DNA from 2 places in the Bradyrhizobium sp. 2S1 genome. Region 1 is predicted to be linked to the other one. Evidence: riboswitches for the same ligand, from Rfam matches in the RefSeq annotation. Region 1 holds a riboswitch; the other holds the start of a gene.
What was found. A riboswitch is a leader RNA that binds a small molecule or an ion and turns the genes downstream of it on or off. The one in region 1 is predicted to bind ZMP and ZTP.

Region 1 (11,363 bases):
ACGTCGCCGCCACCGTGGCGAGCCCGCTTGAGCGGCACCTCGGCCAGATCGCCAGCGTCACCGAGATGACATCGACGTCTTCGCTCGGCTCCGCGCGCATCACGCTGCAATTCGACATCGAGCGCGACATCAACGGCGCCGCGCGCGACGTGCAGGCGGCGATCAACGCGGCGCGCGCCGATTTGCCGACCAACCTGCGCGCCAACCCGACCTACCGCAAGTTCAACCCGGCCTCGGCGCCGATCCTGATCTACACATTGACCTCGGATACGCTGACCCCGGCCGAGCTGTACGACGCCGCCTCGACCGTGCTCGCGCAAAAGCTGTCGCAGGTCGAGGGGGTCGGCGAGGTCTCGGTCGGCGGCGGCTCGCTGCCGGCGGTGCGGGTCGAGTTGATCCCGCCGGCGCTCTACAAATACGGCATCGGGCTCGAGGACGTCCGCGCCGCGCTGAGCAGCGCCAATGCCCACAGCCCGAAGGGCGGCATCGACGTCGGCGACCAGCGCTACCAGATCTACGCCAACGACCAGGCGAGAAAGGCGGCAGACTACAGGCCGCTGGTCGTCGCCTACCGCAACGGCGCGGCGGTGCGTCTGACCGACGTCGGCGACGTGATCGATTCCGTGGAGAATGTCCGCACGCTCGGCCTTTCCAACGGCAAGCCGGCGGTCGTGATGATCGTGTACCGGCAGCCGGGCGCCAACATCATCAAGATGGTCGACAGTGTGAAGGGGCTGATGCCGCAGCTCAAGGCCTCGGTCTCGAACGCGATCGACATCACGCTGGCGATGGACCGCTCGAAGACGATTCGCGCCTCGCTGCACGACGTCGAGATCACGCTCCTGATCGCCGTCGTGCTGGTGATCCTGGTCGTGTTCGCGTTCCTGCGCAATGCGCGCGCCACGCTGGTGCCTGTGGTGGCGGTCGGCGTGTCGCTGATTGCGACCTTCGCCGTGATGTACATGCTCGGCTACACGCTCGACATCTTCTCGCTGATGGCGCTGACGGTGGCGACCGGCTTCGTGGTCGATGACGCCATCGTGGTGCTGGAGAACATCACCCGCCACATGGATGCCGGACTGTCGCGACTGGAGGCGACGCTGGTCGGCACCCGCGAGGTCGGCTTCACCGTGCTGTCGATGAGCGTGTCGCTGATCGCGGTGTTCGTGCCGATCCTGTTGATGGGCGGCCTGGTCGGCCGGCTGTTCCGCGAATTCGCCATGACGATCACGATCGCGATCGTGATCTCGCTGGTGGTCTCGCTGACGACGACGCCGATGATGTGCGCCGTGCTGCTGCGCAAGGAGCAAGGCCAGCCGCACGGCCGGATCTACCGGATCAACGAGCGCGTCCTCGAGCTGATGCTGAACGGATACCGCGCGACGCTCGGCCTCGCGCTGCGCCATCCGCTGCTGGTAATGCTGATCCTGGGCTGCACGCTTTATTTGAACGTGCATCTCTACACGGTCGTGCCCAAGGGCTTCGTGCCGCAGCAGGACACCGGGCTCCTGATCGGCTCGATCCAGGCCGACCAGAGCACCTCGTTCCAGCTGATGCAGCAGAAGCTGACGCAGTTCATCGACATCGTCAAAGCCGATCCGGCGGTCGATACCGCGGTCGGCTTCACCGGCGGCGGCGGCGTGGGCCCCGGCGGCGGCACCAACACCGGCACGGTGTTCGCTTCGCTGAAGCCGATGGACCAGCGCAAGCTGCGCGCCGACAAGGTGATCGAGCGGCTGCGCGAGCCGCTCGCGACGGTGGCAGGCGCCACCTTGTTCCTGCAATCGATCGGCGATCTCGGCGCCGGCGGCCGTTCGGGCAACGCGGCGTATCAATACACGCTGAAGGGCTCGACCTTCGAGGAGCTGAACGAGTGGACGCCGAAGCTTGTCGCCGCGCTGCAGAAGGAGCCGACGCTGGCCGACGTCAACACCGACCAGCAGAACAAGGCGCTGCAGGCCAATCTGATCATCGATCGCGACGCCGCCTCGCGGCTCGGGATCACGGTCGCCCAGCTCGACAACACGCTGTATGACGCGTTCGGGCAGCGCCAGGTCTCGACCATCTTCGTCGCGCGCAACCAGTATCACGTGATCATGGAGGTCGCGCCGCGCTTCTCGCAGGACCCGCAGACCCTGAAGGAGGTCTATATCTCGACCTCGGGCGGGTCGGCGAGCGGCACGCAGTCAACCAACGCGGTGGCCGGAACGGTCGCCTCGTCGTCGCAGAAGAACTCGGTCAGCTCTGTCGCCGCCAATGTGGTGCGCAACCAGGCGACCAACTCGATCGGCGCCACCGGCAAGGGCGTCGCCTCGACCGGAACCGCGGTCTCGACCAGCGCCGAGACGATGATTCCGCTGTCCAGCGTCGCCCGCTTCGAGCACGGCGTGACGCCGCTCGCCGTCAACCACCAGGATCTCCTGGTCGCCAGCACCATCTCGTTCAACCTGGCGCCGGGCACCTCGCTGAGCACCGCGACCACCACGATCGAGAGCACGATGAGCGCGATGCATGCGCTCGGCATGCCGGCGGGCATCAATGGCGGGTTTGCCGGCTCCGCCAAGATCTTCCAGCAGGCGCTGGCGAACGAGCTGTTTCTCATTCTTGCCGCGCTGGCGACAATCTACATCTCGCTCGGCATGCTCTACGAGAGCTACATCCACCCGCTGACCATCCTCTCCACTTTGCCCTCGGCCGGCGTCGGCGCGGTGGCGGCGCTGATGCTGTCGCACACCGATTTCGACATCATCGGCATGATCGGGGTGATCCTCCTGGTCGGCATCGTGAAGAAGAACGCGATCATGATGATCGACTTCGCGCTCGACGCCGAGCGCCAGCGCGGGCTGTCGTCGCGCGACGCGATCTACGAGGCCTGCCTGATGCGGTTCCGCCCGATCATGATGACGACGCTCGCCGCCTTGTTCGGCGCGGTGCCGCTGATGATCGGCCTCGGCGAAGGCAGCGAGCTGCGCCAGCCGCTCGGCATCGCGATTTTCGGCGGCCTGATCCTGAGCCAGATCCTGACGCTCTACACCACGCCGGTGGTCTATCTCTATCTCGACCGCGCCAGGCTCTGGAACCAGCGGCGGCGTGCCGCGCGCCGCGCACGCCGGGCTGCGGCGAGCCCGTCCTGACCTGCCATCGTTGACAGACCCGCGCCGGTCTTGCCAACCTGCCGCAAGGTGGCAGGCGCAAGGAACCGATCTGTGACTCCAGCACCGGAAATCGCCGTGTCGCGCTGGTTCAACACCGGCGAACCCCTGACCCTGGCGGCGCTGCGCGGCCGCCCGGTTCTGCTGCACGCCTTCCAGATGCTGTGCCCCGGCTGCGTCGCCCACGGCACGCCGCAGACCCAGCGCGCGTTCGAGCTGTTCAAGCATTCCGACCTGCAGGTGATCGGGCTGCACACCGTGTTCGAGCATCACGCGGCGATGACGGAGGTCGCGCTGGAAGCCTTCATCCACGAATACCGGCTGACCTTTCCGATCGGCGTCGACAAGGCCGGCGACGGCACGCCGATCCCCGTCACCATGCAGCGCTACGGCATGCAGGGAACGCCGACCAGCATCCTGATCGGCCGCGACGGCAACATCGTGCATCACGGCTTTGGGCAGCAGAGCGACATGGCGCTCGGCGCGATCATCGCAGCCGAGCTCGCCGCGCCGCGCGGTTGACGCCCCTGCCCGGCTGCAACCTAGGCGCAGCCCTTGCACGCGGCAGCGTTGTGACGGCGTCGCGAAATGCGTGATACCGTTGCGCCAACCAGAACCGTCGCCCTGCGGGAGGATCTCATGAAGACCTATCAGCTCTATATCAATGGCCAGTATGTCGACCCCGCCAATGGCGAATGGTTCGACACCATCGATCCCTATCGCGGCGAGGCCTGGGCGAAGATCCCGCGCGGCTCGGCCGCCGATGCCGACAAGGCGGTGAAGGCCGCCAACGAGGCGATGTGGCGCGGCCCGTGGGCGAAGATGACCGCGTCGGCGCGCGGCAAGGTGATGCGCAAGCTCGGCGACCTCGTCGCCGCCAACGCGGAACGTCTCGCCGAGATCGAGGTGCGCGACAACGGCAAGCTGATGGCCGAGATGCTCGGCCAGCTGCGCTACCATCCGGAATGGTGGTGGTACTTCGGCGGCCTCGTCGACAAGCTCGAGGGCGGCCTGGTGCCGATCGACAAGGCGGATACCTTCGCCTACACGACGCATGAACCGGTCGGCGTCGTCGCGGCACTCACCGCCTGGAACTCGCCGCTGCTGTTCGTCGCCTGGAAATGCGCCGCCGCGCTCGCCGCCGGCTGCGCCGTGGTGGTCAAGCCCTCGGAATTCACCTCGGCCAGCACGCTGGAGTTCGCGGCGCTGACGAAAGAGGCCGGAATTCCCGACGGCATCTTCAATGTGGTGACCGGCTTCGGGCCCGAGGCCGGCGCCGCGCTGATCTCGCATCCCGGCGTCGCAAAAATCACCTTCACCGGATCGGATACGACCGGCGCAAGAGTCTATGAGACTGCCGCCAAGAGCCTGAAGCGCGTCTCGCTCGAGCTCGGCGGCAAGTCGCCCAACATCGTGTTCGAGGATGCCGACCTCACGGCGGCTGCGGCCGGCGCGATCTCCGGCATCTTCGCCGCGACCGGCCAGACCTGCATCGCAGGCTCCCGCCTCCTGGTGCAGAGCTCGATCAAGGAGAAGTTCGTCGCGCGCGTGCTGGAGCTGGCGAAATCGGCCAAGATCGGCGATCCCATGAAATCCGACACCAATGTCGGCCCGATCACGACGCCGGCGCAATACAAGAAGGTGCTCGACTATATCGATATCGCCAAGGCCGAGGGCGCGCGCTGCCTGCTCGGCGGCAGGCCGGCCACAGGCGAGGGCATCCAGGGCGGCCAGTTCGTCGAGCCGACGATTTTCACCGATGTCGACAACACCATGCGGATCGCCCGCGAGGAGGTGTTCGGGCCGGTGCTGTCGATCATCTCGTTCGACACCGAGGAAGACGCCATCCGGATCGCCAACGACACGATCTACGGCCTTGCCGCCGGCATCTGGACCAAGGATCTCGCCCGCGCCATTCGCGTGCCGAAGCAGCTGCGCGCCGGCACCGTGTGGGTGAACACCTACCGCGCCATCAGCTACATGATGCCGTTCGGCGGCATGAAGTTCTCCGGCGTCGGCCGCGAGAGCGGCATCGACGCGGTGCGCGAATATCAGGAGACCAAGAGCGTCTGGATCTCGACCGCGACGGACGTGCCGGCCAATCCATTCGTGATGCGGTGAGCGCGCGTTTTCTCGCTTCGGTTCACCTCTCCCATCGGGGGTGAACCGAGTCGCAGTCCGAACACCTCAGGAAAGCTAATGCATAGCCATCGGATTTCCGCCGTCCACGACAATCGTTTGTCCCGTCACGCTGTCCATTCGGCAATAAGCCACCACGAGCTGGGCAATGTCATCGACGCTTCCGGTTCGTCCAAGCACTGACTGGGCGCGCGCCATCTGCCGCATTGCTTCGGGCACGCGCTCGGCCATGCGCGTTCCTTCGACCAAGCCGGGGGCGACACAGTTGACGGTCACTTCGGGCGACAATGTAACTGCCAGGCAATGCGTAAGATGGATCAATGCCGCCTTGCTGACCGCGTAAGCGATACTGCTGCCACCTGGTGCAACCCCGGCAATTGACGCGATATTGACAATGCGACCTGCCTTGTGCCGCCGAAGTTCAGAGGCAAAACCCCGTGCGAGCAGAAATGGTCCGCGAAGATTCGTTTCAAGAATCCGATCCCAGATCTCCGGCGTTAGCGCGTCGAGCTCCTTGAACGGGATGCCGACGTTCCACGCGGCGTTGTTGATCAGGATATCGATCCGGCCAAAATGGCCGGCCAAGGCTTTGACGCACGCATCGATCGATTGAGGATCCCGCTGATCAAGCTGCACCGCCTGGCTGCGCCGGCCAGGCATCCGCAGCGCCTCGACCAATTCACCCGCGCGCGCCGCTTCCGCTACGTAGGAAACGGCAACGTCCGCACCGGCGGCGGCGAGAGCCTTGGCAATCGCCTCTCCAATTCCACCCGACCCGCCGGTGACCAATGCGACTTTTCCGTTGAGGTCCATAGCTTCCCCTCGTTCACACGAACGGCAACACTCAGGGTCAAAGATACACGTTTCAACGGAGCCGGCAAAATTGCGCCTGAATGTCATTGTGCGGCATCACCTTGCCGCCCGTGCTCGGCAATGCAAGCATCGGGTTGGTGGCCTAGGCGGGTAGCGGCCAGGTCACGTCCCTGCCCTTCAGTTCCTTGTAGCGTCGGGTGTGGGCGCGAATGCTTCCGAGATCCGACATGCCGCGCGACAGCAGGTCCCGGTCGAGCCGCGCGGCGGCATCGATCGCCGTCATTGTGGTCGCCTGCAGCGCGCGCTTCGAGAACGCGTAGGCCATGTAGCAATCCGGCGGCACCGACGCCGCCCAAGCGACGGCCGCATCGAGCAACTTGTCCGGCGCGACTGTCTGCTGGACGACGCCCAGTCGCGTCGCCGCGGCGAGATCGTAAACCTGACCAAACAGCGTCAGTTCGAAAGCCGATCGCGGACCGATCGCATGCTTGATGATCTCGCAGTAGACAGCCGGCATCGGAATGCCGATGGGGACCTCGTTCAGCGCGAACTGCAGCGGACCTTCGCTGGCGACCCGGTGATCGCAATCGATCGCGGTGATGAATCCACCTGCATAGGCATGGCCGTTGATCGCAGCCACCGTCGGCCTCGGATACGTGAAGAGACGGAGGTTCGTCGCGCGATATTCTTCGAACCAGGCATCGATCTCCTTGATCGATTGGCTCGCGAACAACGGGAAATGATGGTCGAGGTCGAGGCCCGCCGTGAACACCGCGCCCGATCCGGTCAACACGACGGCGCAATCGGCGAACTCGGATTCCAGGCGATCGAACGCCGCGTGTAGGTCGGCGAAGAAAGCCGGATTCTGCGCATTGACCTTGTTGGTGTTCATTGTCACTACGGCAACGTGCGGGTGCTTGCGTTCAATGATCCAGGGCATCGGTCATCCTATGGTTGCGAAAGATCAGGCAAGCTTGAACAGACGCCGCGCGTTGTCGGTCAAGAATGCCGAACGGGCGTCGACGCCGAGTTGGAGGTCGTCGAGACCGGCGAGGCACTCACCTGCGGGCCAGAAGGGATGGTTGGACCCGAAGAGAACCCGATGCCTTTTGTTGCCGCGCATATACCCGACGAGATCGGACGGGTAGCGGCTGACCTTGTAGGCCGATGTGTCTGAAGCCGTCTCTCTTCACGCGCAGCCTCAACTCTCGTACGATCGCCGGTACTATCCTCTGTTCGCGGAGTGCTGCGAACTCGACATCCCGTTCTGCACGCAGGTCGGACACGCGGGGCCTCTGCGCGAATCCGAACCGGGGCGTCCCATTCCCTATCTCGATCGATCCATCGTCAGACGCGGGCAGCTCAGAATGTGATCATCGACGCCTGGATGCAGCATCCGAATCCCGCCTGGATCGGGGATCCGATATTCGAGTCGTTGCGTCGGTGGAGACCCGGCAAATGGTCGGAAACGGCGCCTCCTATCGGAGACTCGCTTGCCGAGATGGATCGTGCAGGCGTTTCTATGGGCATGCTCTGTGGCTGGCACGGTCCGGGCGGGCCGATGATCAGTAACGACGAGGTCGCCCAACACTGCCAGGCTCACCCTGACCGCTTCGTCGGAATCGCTTCGGTCGATCTCTTCCGCCCGATGGACGATCCAACCGAAGAACGCCCTTCCTTTTCTTCTGCAATTGAGGCTCGGCTCGTTGAAGACCACTTTGCCGGCCGAATCGCCTTCCCGGAATACGAAGGCAAGCTCCTTGAGCGGGGAAGCGAACGATATCCGGCTTTCCGTCAGCCGGCCCCGGTCTTTCAGGATATAGATCGAGTCTACAAAGGCGGCCTGATCGTCGCGCGGTGCGAATTCAGCGTAGAACGAGGGATGGGCGAAGACGCTGTCTTCGCCTTTATCCGTTTTGATTGGAGCAACGGTCATCAGTTCTCGCCGCTTGATCGGCAATTGCTTGGTTCGCTGTTGAATGCACTTACGGCTGATCCATCATACACATCCGTTGCGGCAGTTTAAACGCAAAGCCGCCGGCGTAGAAGGTGGCCCATTGGTTCGCGGTGAAGCTCGCATCAGTCTCAGGCCGGCTCTTCTGACAAGCAGCCGCTCGCCGGCACCGTGCGGGTGAACACCTCGCGCGCCTTCAGCTACATGATGCCGTTCGGCGGCATGATGTTTCCGGCGTCGACCGCGAAAGCGGCATCGCCCTTATCCGCGGTCATTGAACTGGTCGTTGCGAAAGGTCCGCAGGTCGGCTAAATTCTCCCTCACGAAGAGTCTCCGTGCTCATTCGTCCTTTCGCGCGACTGGCGAGCCAACGTGGAATTGACCACGGTGAAGCGCGAAGGGTTCAACGCCGATCGCCTGGGCAACCCATCTGCTGGAAAAACAGCGTGTTGAGGAGCCCGAGCATGCCGTCGTTTCGCAACGAACTGTCCATCAACGATCAAGAGATCGCCGCCGCCCTTGCGGGCGAAGAGCGCCGTCAACAGGACGGCGTCGAACTGATTCCGTCCGAGAACTACACCTACCCGGAGGTGCTCGAACTGCTCGGCTCGGTCTTCACCAATAAATATTCGGAAGGGTATCCGGGACGCCTATACTACGGCGGCCAGCAGTATACGGACAACATCGAGAACCTCGCGCGGCAGCGGGCCTGCTCGCTGTTTCGTGCCGAGCACGCCAACGTTCAGCCGCTTTCCGGATCACCGATGAATCAGGCCGTCTATCTCGGCCTGTTGAATCCCGGCGACACCATTCTCGCCATGGACCTGTCCCATGGCGGTCATCTCACCCACGGCGCGCCGGTGTCCCACATGGGCCGCTTGTTCAACTTCATTCGCTACAAGACGGCGCCGTCAAACGGCGGCGCGATCGATTTCGACGCATTGCGCGCGATGGCGCGTGAAGCGCGCCCGAAGATGGTGTTGTGCGGCGACAGCTCCTATCCGCGCGACCTGGACTATGCGGCATTCAAGAGCATTGCCGACGAAGTCGGCGCGCTCACGATGGCCGACGTCAGCCATTATGGCGGACTGGTTGCCGCTGACGTGATGCGCAATCCGCTCGATGCCGGCTTCGACGTCATGACGACGACATCCCACAAGTCGCTGCGCGGCCCCCGCGGCGGGATCATCCTGTGCCGGAAGGAGCATGCCGGCCGGATCGATGCTTCGGTCTTTCCCGGTTTGCAGGGCGGACCTCACATGAACGTCGTGGCCGGGATTGCCGTGACGCTCAAGCAGGCGGCGACCGCGGATTTCCAGGCTTACGCGCGGCAGGTCTTGCGCAACGCGAAAGTGCTTGCCGGCGCGCTGATGGAGCGCGGGATGAAGCTGGTCACCGACGGGACGGACAATCACATGATGGTCGTCGATACGGCAGCATCGGTCGGACTGGACGGGCGAGCGGCCGAGGACGTGCTCGATGCCATCGCCATCACCACCAACAAGCAGATCATTCCGGACGATCCGCGCCCGCCGCTCAGGCCGAGCGGTGTTCGCCTTGGGACGCCGGCGGCGACCACGCGCGGCATGGGAGAAGCCGAAATGCATCGTATCGGCGGGTTCATTGCGGCGGCGCTTCAGGCGAACGGAGACGATACGGTCGTCGCGCGCCTCAGGTCGGAATGCACCGAGATGTGCCGGGCTTTTCCTGTTCCAGGCGTGGTGTCCGCCTCCGGACCGAACTGATCGGCGGCACACCGGCAACCGCAACCTGGCGCGCAGACATGCCGAACGGAGTTTGGCGCCGCCGGTGCGCATCCCGCATCAAGTGCGGGACAGGCTTCGCTCGAAAACGCTCTATGCGCTCGTCAGGGATTGCCGACCTCGAAGGCCAGCAGAACATTGCCGGGCAATCCGCTCCACTGCGCGTAGCCGGAATTGACGTACAGCATGTGATCCACAACGATCGGGCCGGGTCCGTCCATGGCACCGCCACGGGCCGAGACGCCATTCACCGTGGTGTAGTCGCGGGCCGTGTCGATCTCCCAGAGCAGCCGAGCGTCGTCGGTCGCATAGGCGCGCAAGAAGCCGCTCACGCCACCTGAGAACACGACGCCGGGAATGACGGTGATCGCGGCCGACAGCGCCGGACTGCACTGGGGGCGGTCGCCGCAGGCGACCGGCGCCACCTGCATCGTGATCTTCCCGGTCACAAGATCCAGCCCGAACAGGCCGCCGCCTTCGCTTGAGTTCAGACGCCTCGTGCCGTCCCTTAGAAACCGCACGTCCGAATTGGCGACGTAGATCCGGTCCTGGTCCGCAGCCGAGCCCCACTCGGTCCCGCCCAACGGGCCGCCCTGGCCGATCCGCGTCTGCCACAGGATCTTGCCGTCATGATCGGGATCCAGTGCATGGACCACGCCGGATTTCTGGCCGATCACCAGCGCGCGTTGTCCGTTGCGCAAGCTCACCAGGATGGGCGATTGGCCGAAGTCATGATCGGGTCCGCGGCTGTCAGGACAGTTCGACTGGTCGGCGCCGAAACACGCAACGACGAAGCTGTCCCTGGGCGTGGCCTGCTGATGCCAAAGCATCCGGCCGGTCGCCAGATCGAACGTGAGGACGGCATCGCTGGTGTCGGTCGCCGGATCGGCATAGCTGTTCGACGTCGCGACGTAGAGCGCCTGGCGCTGCACGTCGATCGTCGGCGCGGACCAGACCGACGCTCCGGCCGGACCAAACAGCTGGGTGCCGATGGCGTTGGTCTTGGTCGGATGCGGCGCTTCAGGGATGGTGTAGCTCTTCCAGATCTGCGCGCCGGTCTCGGCCTTCAGTGCAACGACGCTGCCGCGAAACGTGCAGCATTGGTAGGTCGGCCGCGACCCCGTGGCCTCCTCGATCGAGGAAACCCCGACATAGACGACGCCGGAATGGAAGACGGGCGCGCCGGTGATCCGGGCGGCCAGATGATCGTCGGCCCTGCTCTTCCAGATCAGCGCGCCGGTCACAGCATTCACGGCGTAGACGTTGGCGAACAGATCGCCAAAGAAGATGGCGGGCTGGCCGTTGTCCAGCGAGGCAAAACTGATCGCGGTCCGGACCGCCGCCTCGGTCGGAAACACCCATCGGGTGCATCCGCTTTTGGCGTCGAGGGCGTGCACCTTGCGGTCGCCGCCGCCGACAAACAGCAGACCGCCGACGACGGTCGGCTGAGCGAAGGCGGTGGACGTGTTCGGGAATCCGAACGCCCATTTCAGACGTAACCGGGGGACTTCATCTGATGTGAGGCCGGCCGTTGCCGCCGGC
Region 2 (11,363 bases), 3.6 Mb from region 1:
CCCGAGGCCGCGCGATACTGGCCGTCGCCCACTCCCTTCGCCCAGTCCACAGGGCCAAATCCCAACGGATCGAACAGGACGCGGCGGCAATAGGCGAGCAAGTCCTCGCCAGTGCCGTTCGAGATCAGGCGCCCCAGGATCGCGGTCGCGCCGCCGCAATAGGTCCATTTGGTGCCGGGCTCGGCACAACAATCGGCCGCTCCAGGATGAAGCAGAAGCGATCGGGCGCCGCCTCCATCGCGATCTCCGAGTTGCGCAGGTCGTCGCCATAGGGAACGGTGAGCTCGTCCCATTCGAGCCCGAGCGTCATCGACAGCACGTGATGGATGGCGATGCGGTCGCGGCCCGCCTCGCGCGCGAGATCGGCATATTGCGGAAACTGGTCGTACAGCTTCGCCTCCGGCGGCGGCACCTTGCCGGCGGCAAGCGCAATGCCATAGGCAAGACCGATCACGCTCTTCGAGACCGAACGCAGGTCGTGTGGCACGTCAGGGCCGAACACGACGTTGGCGAGCGGCCCGCGGCCTTCGGCCTCATCGTCACCCCTGCCGTAGTGCTCGAACACCAGCCTGCCGCCCCGGCTTACCAGCAGCGCATGCAGGCCGCTGATCCTGCCGGCGCTCTCGGCCTCGCGCGCCGGAAGGCCGGCCAATCCGTCGGAGAGACGTCGCAGGAAGGCCGTCCGGTTCATTTGCGCTCTCCGAGCAGCTGATCGACCGCGTCCGTGAACGCCTGCCATTCGCGCTTCTGGGCGGTGAGTGCCGCGCGTCCCGCCGGCGTCAGCCGGTAATATTTCCGCGGCGGACCGCTGCTCGACTCGACGAGGCGCGTATCGACCAGCCCGTCATCCTGCATGCGGCGCATCAGGGGGTAGATCGTGCCCTCGCCCATGCCGATGCGTGAAGCGAGCGTGCTCGCGATCTCATAGGCATAGCTTTCGCCACGGGCCAGCAGCGCCAGCACGCACATCTCGAGCGCTCCCTTCTTGAGCTGAACCTGGATCGTCGATTCCGCCATCGAACTCCTGCGGGTGTTGGGAGCTACATATAGCAAGGTACCATGTAATGCAAGGTACTTGTCCCAGCAACATCGCTTCAAGCCCGATGATCCCGGCTACGGCCCCCGATCGGCGATCAACTCGGACGTTACGCCCGCTCCTTCGCGGCCGGCCGCATGTGAATCAGCGCGTCGAGCACGACGACAAGAACAGGGCGCTGCTCGTCGTTGACCAGCTCCGTCCTGAAGATCACGACGGCGTCGCGCCGCTCCGCCCTGATGGTGATCCTCTGGATCTGCGACTGGCCGGTCAGCGTGGCTCCCGGGCGGACCGGACTGGGCAATCGAATCTCCAGGCTCCGCCCGACTATGCCCGCCACCTTGCCCCAGATCGCCTCGACCACGAGGCGCTGATAGATCGCAATGGTGTTGAAGCCGCTGGCGATCAAGCCGCCGAACGGACCCGCCGCAGCCGCAGCGGGATCGGTGTGGATCGGCACGGGGTCATACTTGCCGGCGAACGCCAATATCTCGGCCTCGCCGATCGTGTAGCTGCCGAGCTCAAACGTCTGGCCTTCGGTGAGATCTTCCGCATACAGCATCGCGCACCTCCGCTTTCCGGCACGACGATAGACGATCGCTGCGGGCATTCCATGACCTCTGACGTCATGAACTTCGCGCACGCGACGCCGGATGCGAAGACGTGACGCGAGCGGTATCGGCCGCTCGCGCAACGCGGCGCATATGCCGCGCTATTGCAGCCGTGCCGCCCTCGCCTTGGCGGCCTTCAGGGTGTTCTCCATCAGGCAGGCGATCGTCATCGGGCCGACGCCGCGCGGCACCGGCGTGATCGCACCGGCGACCTGCACCGCCTCGTCGAAGGAGACATCGCCGCACACCGTGTAGCCGCCGTCCGGCTTCTCGACGCGCGTGGTGCCGACGTCGATGACGATGGCCTGCGGCTTGATCCAGTCGCCGCGCACGAGGCCAGCCTTCCCCACCGCACTGACCAGGATATCGGCCTGTCGGCAGATCTGGCTGATGCCGCGGGTGTGGATGTGGGTCTGCGTCACGGTCGCCTGCTCCTGCAGCAGCAGCGCGGCCATCGGCTTGCCGACGATGTTGGAGCTGCCGATCACCACGGCATGCGCACCGGTGAGATCAGGCCGGATCGATTTGATCAGGCGGAGACAGCCGAGCGGCGTGCATGGCACCAGCGCATCGTCGCCGTGAAACAGCCGGCCTGCGTTCAGGGCATGCAGGCCGTCGACATCCTTGGCGGGATCGACCGCCGCCATCACGCGCAAGGCGTCGACATGGGCCGGCAGCGGCAGCTGGACGAGGATGCCGTCGATATCGTCACGCGCGTTGAGCGCCTCGATCCTGGCCAGCAGATCGGACTCGCTGGCGTCATCAGGCAGGCGTTCGACCTCGCCGCGCAGGCCGAGCCGTTCGGCCATCCTGACCTTGCTCTGCACGTAGACCTGGCTCGCCGGGTCACAGCCAACCAGCACGACCGCCAGCCCCGGTGCGCGAGGCAGCCGGTCCAGTTCGCTTGCAACCTGATCGATGACAATTTGGGCATGTGCATGCCCATCGAGAATATTCGCCGTCATGGGACCTCCGGTTCGAAGCGGTGCCCAGGCGCGCGGCGTTCAGTCTCTGCGCTCCCCGATGGTGGTCCATCCAAGCGCCAGTCGCGCAGATGGCGTGGTCATAGCCGCCCGGCCTGCCAAAGGCAATGGCAGACCGCGCAAGCGCAGCGTGCGCGACAACTTGCGGTCTTCTGCAAGGTGTGGAACTTATCGAGCATGGCGGACTGCACGCCTAGATTGAGGGCACAATGACGGTTTTCAGGCATCGCTTTTGGTTGACGGCGCTTGCGTCACTGGCGTGTGCAATGAGCGGCGCGTTGCCGGTCCATGCGGACTGGGCGACGTGCCGGAGCAAGCCGACGCGCGCCTGCGTTCTCGAAGAGGCGTTCAGCAGCAACGGCAGGCCGCTCGCCGGCAAGGAGCGGCTGGACGTGTTGATCCAGGCCAGCGTGCTGCTTCATATCGAGTACGCCACCGCCGCCGACATCGCCGAGGCACAACAGCTGTCGCAATCCGCGCAAAACGCCAACGTGACGAGCTACGCCCTGATTGCCATCAAGGGACTGGTTGCCGCCAACCAGAAACAGCAGGCGCTTGATCTGGTCGGCTCCTTCGGCGGGTCGACGCAGCTCATCGGAATCGCCGAGCTCGCGCGCAGCCTCGTCAAGGCCGACGATCTCGATACGGCGCTGGCGTTGGACGATCGGCTGCAACCGCCGCCCGACCCAAAAAACATCTACGGCACGCGCAGCGTCATCGCGATCGAGGCGGTGAAGGAGCTGGCAGACGTCGGCAAGATCGAGAAAGCCCGTGCACTGATGATGGAGCAGCGCTTCATCACGGAATCGCAACTGGCCGACATGCAGGTCGCCCTGGGGCGTGCCTACGCCAAGCGCAGCGATGCGAAATCCGCGAAGGAGTTCTATGACCAGGCCGAGAAGAATCTGCGCACCGCCCTGGACAAATTGAGGGTACGCGGCGGAGAAATCCCGCTTCGCTTCTCCATCATCAAAGTGATGGCGCTGCGCGGCGACGGCGAGCCGGTCAAGCAGGCGCTGCAACAGATGCAGGCGGAGACTGCCGACGCGCAATTCGAGCTCCAGCGCCTCGTCGGCTATACGCAGGTCATCGTTCCACTGCTGGAGACCAAGCAATTTCTGCTTGCCCTCGACATCGCCAAATCGCTGACGCCGGTGACCGACAAGGACATGATGCTCGCCAGCATCGCCAGTTGGCAGGCCACGAACGGCTGGCCCGATGATGCCCGCACGACGCTGTCGCTGCTGACGGATCCGGCCGAAACGCCGCCTCAGCAGACCGCGCTGCGTAGCCTTGCCGCAGCGACCGCGAGGGCCGGCGACGTGGCTGGAGCGCTGCAGATTGTCGGCCAGATCCACGCCCCGAAAATACGTGCCGCCGCGCTGTTCCTGGTCGCGCAGGCCATGCCGAAATAGGCACCGCCTGAGCCGGTGGATTGATACCCCAAAGGCCAAGTCCGGGATAGGATTTAGCCAAAATTTGCGTTAGTCACGGTTCCACGCCGCGGCCTTTCCGACCCTGGCGCCCTCCTTCGGTCATCACGCCATTTCGGACATTTCGACATGAGACAGATCATTCTCGCGCTGGCGCTCCTGTATCCGGCTGCCGCGCTTGCCCAAGGCACCACCCCACCTGCCGCGGCCGACAAGCCGGCGGCGGCCGCCCAGCCCATGATCGGCGACAAGCCGCTGGTCCAGGTCGGCAAGAAGCCGGCGGCCAAGAAGGGCGAGAAGCCGCCCGCGCCCGGCAAGCCGCAATCGGTCGCGCAGAAGCTCCAGGCCTGCGGCGACATCGACGACGCCACCAAGGAGCGGCTGCTCTGCTACGACGAGATCTTCAAGCCGCAGCCCAAGCCGAAGGCGGCGCCTGCCAAGGGCGTCAATGAATGCCGCTTCGTCAAGGAAGAGGACGAGCGGCTGACCTGCTACAACGGTTTTGCCGACAAGATTCCGCGCCTGCCGCGGTAACCGCGTAGCGCGCCACCTGCGCAATCGGCGCCCGGCGACCGGCCTGATATCGCGGACATGAAAATGCCGCCGCGAGCATTCGCGGCGGCGTATCGATGTGGGCTACGGAAATCCCGCTTACCAGGTCCCGAAGCCGCCAAAGAAGCCCATGCGCGGCTGCTGCTGCGCGATACGGTAGGGCTGGTACATCCCGGGCTGCGCCAGCCGCATCGGCTGCTGGGGATGGGGGTGGTACCGCGCGACCTTGCGCTTCTTCGGTGCCTGCGGCTGGGCCTGCGCCGGCTGCTCGGCCGGCTTGGCTTCGGCCACGACCGGCCCCTTGCCCGCGTCAGCCTTCTCCGGCGGAATGAACTGGGCGAACGTATTGCGGACGCGGGACTGCGCCGACGCATCGCGGTCAGCCGGCGGGGCTGCAGCGGCGACGGCGTTCACCTGCGGCGGAACGATGGCCGGCACACTGGTGTCGTACACCACCCGCTCCGGCAATTTCTGGGTCGACTTGATGCGCACCATGGTCTTGTCGACGCCGGGCGACGACAGGCCCTGGCTGGTGACGACGGCCTCTTGCGGCACCACGAGGTTGACGACGAAGAGCAGCGCAAGCAGCACACCACCCATGTACAGGAAATAACGCGCCACAGGCATTTGGAAGCTCCCCCCGCGCCTCGGGCGCGGTTCATCTCGACGCGACGACATCAGTCATCGCGCAACGAACTCATCGTCTGCGCATGATCACCCGGACAGACGCCATCGCGCTCCCGGGTCGTTCTCTAACGGTCGGCTTATTAGTTAGTTCCTGCCTGGCCGTTACGGTTCACCCGGCAAGTCAATTCCCGGTCACTTTTTCGGGAATGGGGATTAAACACGGCTGGCGGTCACGACAGAGCATTTCGCCTTGCTTGCGTTAACGTTGACGAACCCGATCAGCATCCGCGAGTAGGTCTTGCGGCTTTTCATGGCAATGGTGTCTGATATCAGCCGCTTGCGCTCGGTCAGGGGGCTGCCGTCGCGGCGGATGAAGGCGCAGGCGATCTCGATGTCCTTGACCGCGAAATCATTGGCGTTGCGCAGCGTCAGGGTCACCAGCGCCTTCGAGCCCAGCCCGCCGCGCCGCCATGATTGCGAGGCGATCCGCAGCTTCTCCAGCGGCGACCGTTCGGCGCCTTGCTCGGGCGGCTTCGCCGCCTCGACCGCCTGCGGGGCGGTCGCCATGCCGACTGTGGCCGGCTCATCTGCCAGCGCGGTGGGGGCGGCCTTTGCGGGCTGAGCGGGCTCGGCCTCGGTCGATGTGTACTGCGCAGTGCGGATGACGGCGGGCGAGATCGGCCACAGCTCCTGGTCCCCGGCATCGCTCGGCTCGGGGAGCATGAACCACGCGGCGATCCCGGCAATGGCGATGACCGACAGCAGCAGGCTGGCATAGAAGCCGCCCTGACCGAGACGTCCGGCGGCAGTCCTTTGAAACGACAAGCCGATCTGCATCGTGGTGCCCTCACCCCCTGGACGCCCGATCGAGCCGCCGCACACCGAGGAAGCCACGCAGGCATCGCGCCAAGCGGCTTCCGGACGGCCGCAGGTCGAGCGGCCACGCGAGAAACAATCTCTGAGGGGCGGAATGGTTTCATTCCGGGACGACAATCTTGCGACTGCGGTGACGGAGGGATGGCGTCACGGCGGGCCGCTCGCTACGTTCGCGCGCGAGAGCGCGTGCCGTGCCCTCCAGCGGCGCAAGAACAACAAGGAGATCGCAATGCCTGTCGTCACCTGGGACCACGTCCATCTGCGCAGCCCCGATCCCGAGGCCACCGCAACCTGGCTGCGCGACATTCTCGGCGGCGAGATCATCCGCGGCCCCGGCCGGATCGACGTCCAGCTCGGCGGCGCCAAGGTGTTCATCGCCGAGGTGACGCAAGGCGACGGCGTCAACGCCGCGCCGGTGACGCCCTATCAGGGGCTCGATCATTTCGGACTGACCGTGAAGGACATCGACGCGGTCGCGGCAGAGATCAAGGCCAAGGGTGTCGAGTTCACCAAGGAGCCGACCACGATCCGCCCCGGCGTGCGGATCTGCTTCATCCGCGGCCCGCAGGGCATCTCGATCGAACTGCTCGAGCGCGACAAGAAATACGTGTGAGCGACGAACCGCTTCGCTACGTCATGCTGCCCGGCATGAAACAGCGGATCGTCACGCCCATGTAGCTCTTGATCGGCCAGACCATGGCGCGGCCGACCCGGTTGGGCTCGGTGACCACGGCCTCGTCGGGGACGTCGATCCATGCACCATCGAGCCGCACGCGATAGTGCCCGTCCTTGGATTCCCAATCGACATCGCTGACCGCGCTGCCGTCGGCATCCGAGCAGCACGGCCCCTTGCCGCTGCGCAGACGGTCGAACCATTCCTTGAGCGGCGAATTGGCGTAGCGGCCGTCGGGATCGCGCGCCTGCGCGATTTGCACGGCGGCCACCAACACCGACATCGTCAACCCGAGGACCACCATCATGAGGCCCGCACGACGGGCCGAAGTTCCATTGGCACTGCGAGGGCGCGCCAAACGGCCGCCGGACTCAATCCAGTCTGTCATGTGTTCGCTCCAGCACTCACCGGCCAGTGCAACCAGAGCTATGCATTTCGCGGGCCACTTTGATTCGCGCGCACGGTCCGCTGTCATCGCGCCGTCACACTGCCTGGCAGGAACCGAGGGTTACCCGAACGGGGGAGACCCGGGAATCAACCTGCCGCATTGCACGAGGTTGCTCGCTTTGGCATAAAAAACCAACTGGCTTGCCGTGGGCGGCGGCCAGCAAACGGGACGTCATGAAGAACGGGCTCTATTCAATTCACGTCACCCTGCTGGACGGTCGCGTCGGCAAGGGCAGCGGCGTCATTCTCTTCCGCGACGGCCAGATTCTGGGCGGCGACGCCTACCTATATTACACCGGCAGCTACACCGTGAAAGGTGACGCCTTCAAGGGCGAGGTCCTTGTGCAACGCCACACCACGCCGCGCGACACCGACAACCCGCTGTTCGGCGGGCCCGCGCCGGTCGGCATCGGTGTCTCCGGCACCTTCACCGACACCCGCGGCACCATGAGCGGCACCGCGCTGGTCGGCAAGGCCAGCCTGATCTTCGGCGCCACGCTGCACAAGCTCGCGGATATCAATTAGGCGCGACGAGATTGCGTTCGACTAGAGCATTTTCCGATCACGTTGCGTCGTAACCAGCCGCGACGAGATAATTTTGGCATTCCTCGGGTGAGAAGCGCTTGAGAGCGTTGGCGATTGCTTGCCAGAGATCGGGCATGGTGCGCGCTGCGGCGGCCCGCAACAGGGCTTTCAGTTTAGAGAAGGCCATTTCGATCGGGTTGAAGTCTGGACTGTAGGGCGGAAGATAGAGCAGGCTTGCTCCGACCGCCCGGATGGCCTCTCGAACGCCATGGACCTTGTGAGCGGGCAAGTTGTCCATGATAACGGTATCGCCCGGCCGCAGCGATGGGGCGAGCAATTGCTCGACGTAGGCCAGGAAAGCGTCGCCATCCATTGGACCGTCCAGAACAAGCGGCGCGATCAGACCGTCGGAGCGCAATCCAGCGGTGAATGTCGTCGTCTTCCAATGTCCGTGTGGGATAGCTGCACGACATCGCTCGCCGCGTGGCGAGCGGCCGTAAAGCCGCGCCATTTTGGTGTTGGCGCTGGTTTCGTCGATGAAGACGAGACGCTCAGGGTCAAGATCGATTTGCCCTTCGAACCACTCCTCACGCGCGGCATTTATATCGCCGCGCCGTTGCTCGGCGGCGTGCGCTGTCTTTTTTTAAGTGTGATCTTTCTGCGCTGGAAAAAACGCCAGAGCGACGCGATGCCAGTCGATATTCCACGACGTTTCAACAGTTCTCGCAACTCGGCGAGCGTGATATCCGGCTTCGCTGTCACTGCCTCCAGAATCAATTGCGAATGCGCTTCGATGCGCTGCGATTTGCGGTCACCGCCCTGGCGTTTAGGAACGATGTCGCCAACTTCCTTGAGGCGACCGCGCCAGCGGATCGCACTGGCCGCGCTGACACCAAAGCGCTCAGCAGCCTGTCGACAGGACATGCCACCGTCAATCGCGGCTATCACCCTTTGACGAAGATCAACCGAAAGCGCCCTGGCCATACATGCTGGCCTCCCTCGCCAGCATGCAGCTTGAATCTGACTCGCGCCGTTTTGGGAATCCCCACCCGATTCATTCCGGTCGGAAAATGCTCTAGTCGTGTTTGAGCGCTTGTTGGACCCGCCATCCTGAGGAGCGCGCTCTTGCGCGCGTCTCGAAGGATCGACGGCCACCAGCGGGGCCGTGCATCCTTCGAGGCTCGCTCCGCTCGCACCTCAGGATGACGGAGCAAAAGCGAATGACGTTCCGGCCACCGCGAGTCCCACCTACTCCGCGGCCTGCTCCAGCGGCGCGACGCGCGGCAGGATCATCTGGATGCGCGTGCCGTTGCCCGGCGCGGAGTCGAGCGAGAGCCGTCCGCCGAGCCGTGTGGTGACGATGCTGTAGACGATGTGGAGGCCGAGGCCGGTGCCGCCCTGGTCGCGCCGCGTCGTGAAGAACGGATCGAAGGCGCGGCGGCGGACATCGAGGCTCATGCCGCAACCATTGTCGGCGAAGATCACCTCGACATTGTCGCCGCCGGACGCATGCACCTGGATCTCGACCTCGCCGGCCTTGCCGTCTGGGAACGCATGCGCGACCGCGTTGAGGAACAGGTTGGTCAGCACCTGGCCGTACGGCCCCGGATAGGAATTCATGATCAGGTTCGGCTCGCAATCGACGTTGAGCGTCAGATTGTGCTTGCGCAGACCGGGCCGCAGACTCATCACCACCTGCTCGGTGAGGTCGCCGAGATCGAAGGTGCGCTGGTCCGAATAGTTGCGGTCGGCGGCGACCTGCTTGAACGACTGGATCAGTTCCGCGGCGCGATTGAGGTTGGCGACGAGCTGCGAGGACGCGTCGCGCGCCGTGTTGAGGAAATCGTTGAGGCTGGAGCGGCGCAAATCGCCGCGCTCGACCTGGGTCGCGAAGATCGCGGTCTTGCGCTCCAGTGCGGACGCCACCGTCAGGCTGATGCCGACGGGATTGTTGACCTCGTGGGCGACGCCGGCCACCAGACGGCCGAGCGCTGCGAGCTTCTCGGCCTCGATCAGCGAATTCTGGGTCTCGCGCAGATTGCGCAGCGCGGCCTCGGCGGAGTCCTTTGCCTTGCGCATCTCCTGCTCGGAGCGCTTGCGATCGCCGATGTCGAGCGCGACAGTGACGATGTTCTCGATGTCACCCTGCGAGTCCAGGATCGGCAGCTTGTTGACCAGCCATTGCCGCATGTTGCCCGCCGAGTCCTTGTACTCCTCTTCATAGAAGCCGAGCTCGCGCCGCACCGACAGCACACGCTTGTCGTTCTCGTCGGTCTTGGCCGCGCCGTAGCGCGACATCAGCTCGGCGGTGGTCTGGCCGAGCGCGTCCTGCGGGTCGATGCCGAAGATTCCCGCCATGTAGCGGTTCATCATCACATAGCGCAGCTCGCTGTTCTTGACGTTGATGACGGCGGGCACCGTGTCGATGACCATCTGCAGCATGCGGCGGCCTTCGGCGATGGCGTCTTCGGCGCGCTTCTGGTCGGTGATGTCGCGCACCGTGCCCTCGTAGCGGGTCACCTCGCCCTCGTCGTTGCGTACGACGGTCGCGGAATCCGACAGCCACAATATGGTGCCGTCGCTCGCGCGCACCTGGTATTCGTAGTCGCGCACCGTGCCGTCGCGCTGCATCAGCTTCTGATACTGCTCCCGCGCCGCCGGATCGACATAGACGGTGGTTGCGATGTCGTCGATGCCGTTGATCAGGTCCTGCGGCGTGGCATAGCCCATCATCCGTGCCAGCGCCGGATTGGCGTTGAGCAGCGTGCCGCCCGGCGTCGTGACGTAGATGCCCTCGACCGACGCCTCGAACAGCTTGTGGTAGCTCTCCTCGGCGAGCCGCTGCTCGGCGAGCGCGCGCAGCGCCGCCTCGCGGGCGTTGTCGGCGTCGACCAGGGTCTGGCGGAACACTTCGGCGGCGCGCGCGATGTCGCCGATCTCGTTGTCGAGATCGGCGCCGGGAATGAACGCGCTTTTCTCGCCGCCCGCGACCTTGCGGATCGATCCGGCGATCCTGGCGAGCGGGCGGACGGTGCGGCGAACCACCAGCACCGAGGCGAACAGGCCGATCAGCACGCCCGCCGTGCCGAGCACGATGCTCTGCCATTTCGCTTCCGCCAGCGTCCGCGCAAAATCGCGCGCCAGCACATGGCCGCGACGGCTGGAGAGCTCGCGCAACAGCTCGGTCACCTTCTGAATCAGCCGGCCTTCGGCGCCGAGCACCTCCCGGTCGATATCGGCGATCTGGCCCTCGCGGACCGAGACCGCGATGATCGCCTCGGCATAATTGTCGACGGCGCGGCGCAAGGCGGGGTCGGTGACGGTCATCGCCCGCATGCTTTGCGCGGCCTGCTCGGCGGCGGAAGTGTTGTGCGCCAGGAGCGCGGTGGCAATCCGGCTCTGGTCCTGTGACAGCGCGTTGGCCAGCGCCGCATCGCCGCTCGAGTCGACCGCCTTGTCGAAGGCGTCGCGCAGCGCCGGTAGCCCGGCGACGATCTCGGCGCGGCGGCTGAGCAGCGCCGAGATGCGCTCGATCCCGCCGCGATAGGTCGCGAGCCGCTGGGTGACGCCGTCGATCATGTCCTGCTGCTCGGGCGCCAG

Region 2: another riboswitch for ZMP and ZTP. It lies ahead of HAP54_RS42325 (bifunctional 5,10-methylenetetrahydrofolate dehydrogenase/5,10-methenyltetrahydrofolate cyclohydrolase); the one in region 1 lies ahead of glyA (serine hydroxymethyltransferase).

Annotation. Positions count from the first base shown of each region.
Region 1 is NZ_CP147717.1:1,750,848-1,762,210, forward strand. Features, by position in the region: gene HAP54_RS08405 (efflux RND transporter permease subunit) at 1-3,134, shown strand, start outside; gene HAP54_RS08410 (peroxiredoxin family protein) at 3,207-3,674, shown strand; gene HAP54_RS08415 (aldehyde dehydrogenase) at 3,792-5,273, shown strand; gene HAP54_RS08420 (SDR family NAD(P)-dependent oxidoreductase) at 5,349-6,104, opposite strand; gene HAP54_RS08425 (enoyl-CoA hydratase/isomerase family protein) at 6,247-7,044, opposite strand; gene HAP54_RS08430 (hypothetical protein) at 7,474-8,130, shown strand; gene HAP54_RS08435 (hypothetical protein) at 8,236-8,370, shown strand; ZMP/ZTP riboswitch at 8,404-8,488, shown strand; gene glyA (serine hydroxymethyltransferase) at 8,523-9,803, shown strand; gene HAP54_RS08445 (PQQ-binding-like beta-propeller repeat protein) at 9,926-11,363, opposite strand, start outside.
Region 2 is NZ_CP147717.1:8,857,757-8,869,119, forward strand. Features, by position in the region: gene HAP54_RS42305 (serine hydrolase domain-containing protein) at 1-215, opposite strand, end outside; gene HAP54_RS42310 (serine hydrolase) at 125-691, opposite strand; gene HAP54_RS42315 (PadR family transcriptional regulator) at 688-1,017, opposite strand; gene HAP54_RS42320 (MaoC/PaaZ C-terminal domain-containing protein) at 1,146-1,598, opposite strand; gene HAP54_RS42325 (bifunctional 5,10-methylenetetrahydrofolate dehydrogenase/5,10-methenyltetrahydrofolate cyclohydrolase) at 1,749-2,612, opposite strand; ZMP/ZTP riboswitch at 2,628-2,707, opposite strand; gene HAP54_RS42330 (hypothetical protein) at 2,840-4,045, shown strand; gene HAP54_RS42335 (hypothetical protein) at 4,193-4,597, shown strand; gene HAP54_RS42340 (hypothetical protein) at 4,715-5,242, opposite strand; gene HAP54_RS42345 (hypothetical protein) at 5,456-6,079, opposite strand; gene HAP54_RS42350 (VOC family protein) at 6,348-6,731, shown strand; gene HAP54_RS42355 (hypothetical protein) at 6,748-7,179, opposite strand; gene HAP54_RS42360 (GrlR family regulatory protein) at 7,413-7,763, shown strand; one part of gene HAP54_RS42365 (IS630 family transposase) at 7,801-8,408, opposite strand; one part of gene HAP54_RS42365 (IS630 family transposase) at 8,408-8,747, opposite strand; gene HAP54_RS42370 (PAS domain-containing sensor histidine kinase) at 9,012-11,363, opposite strand, start outside.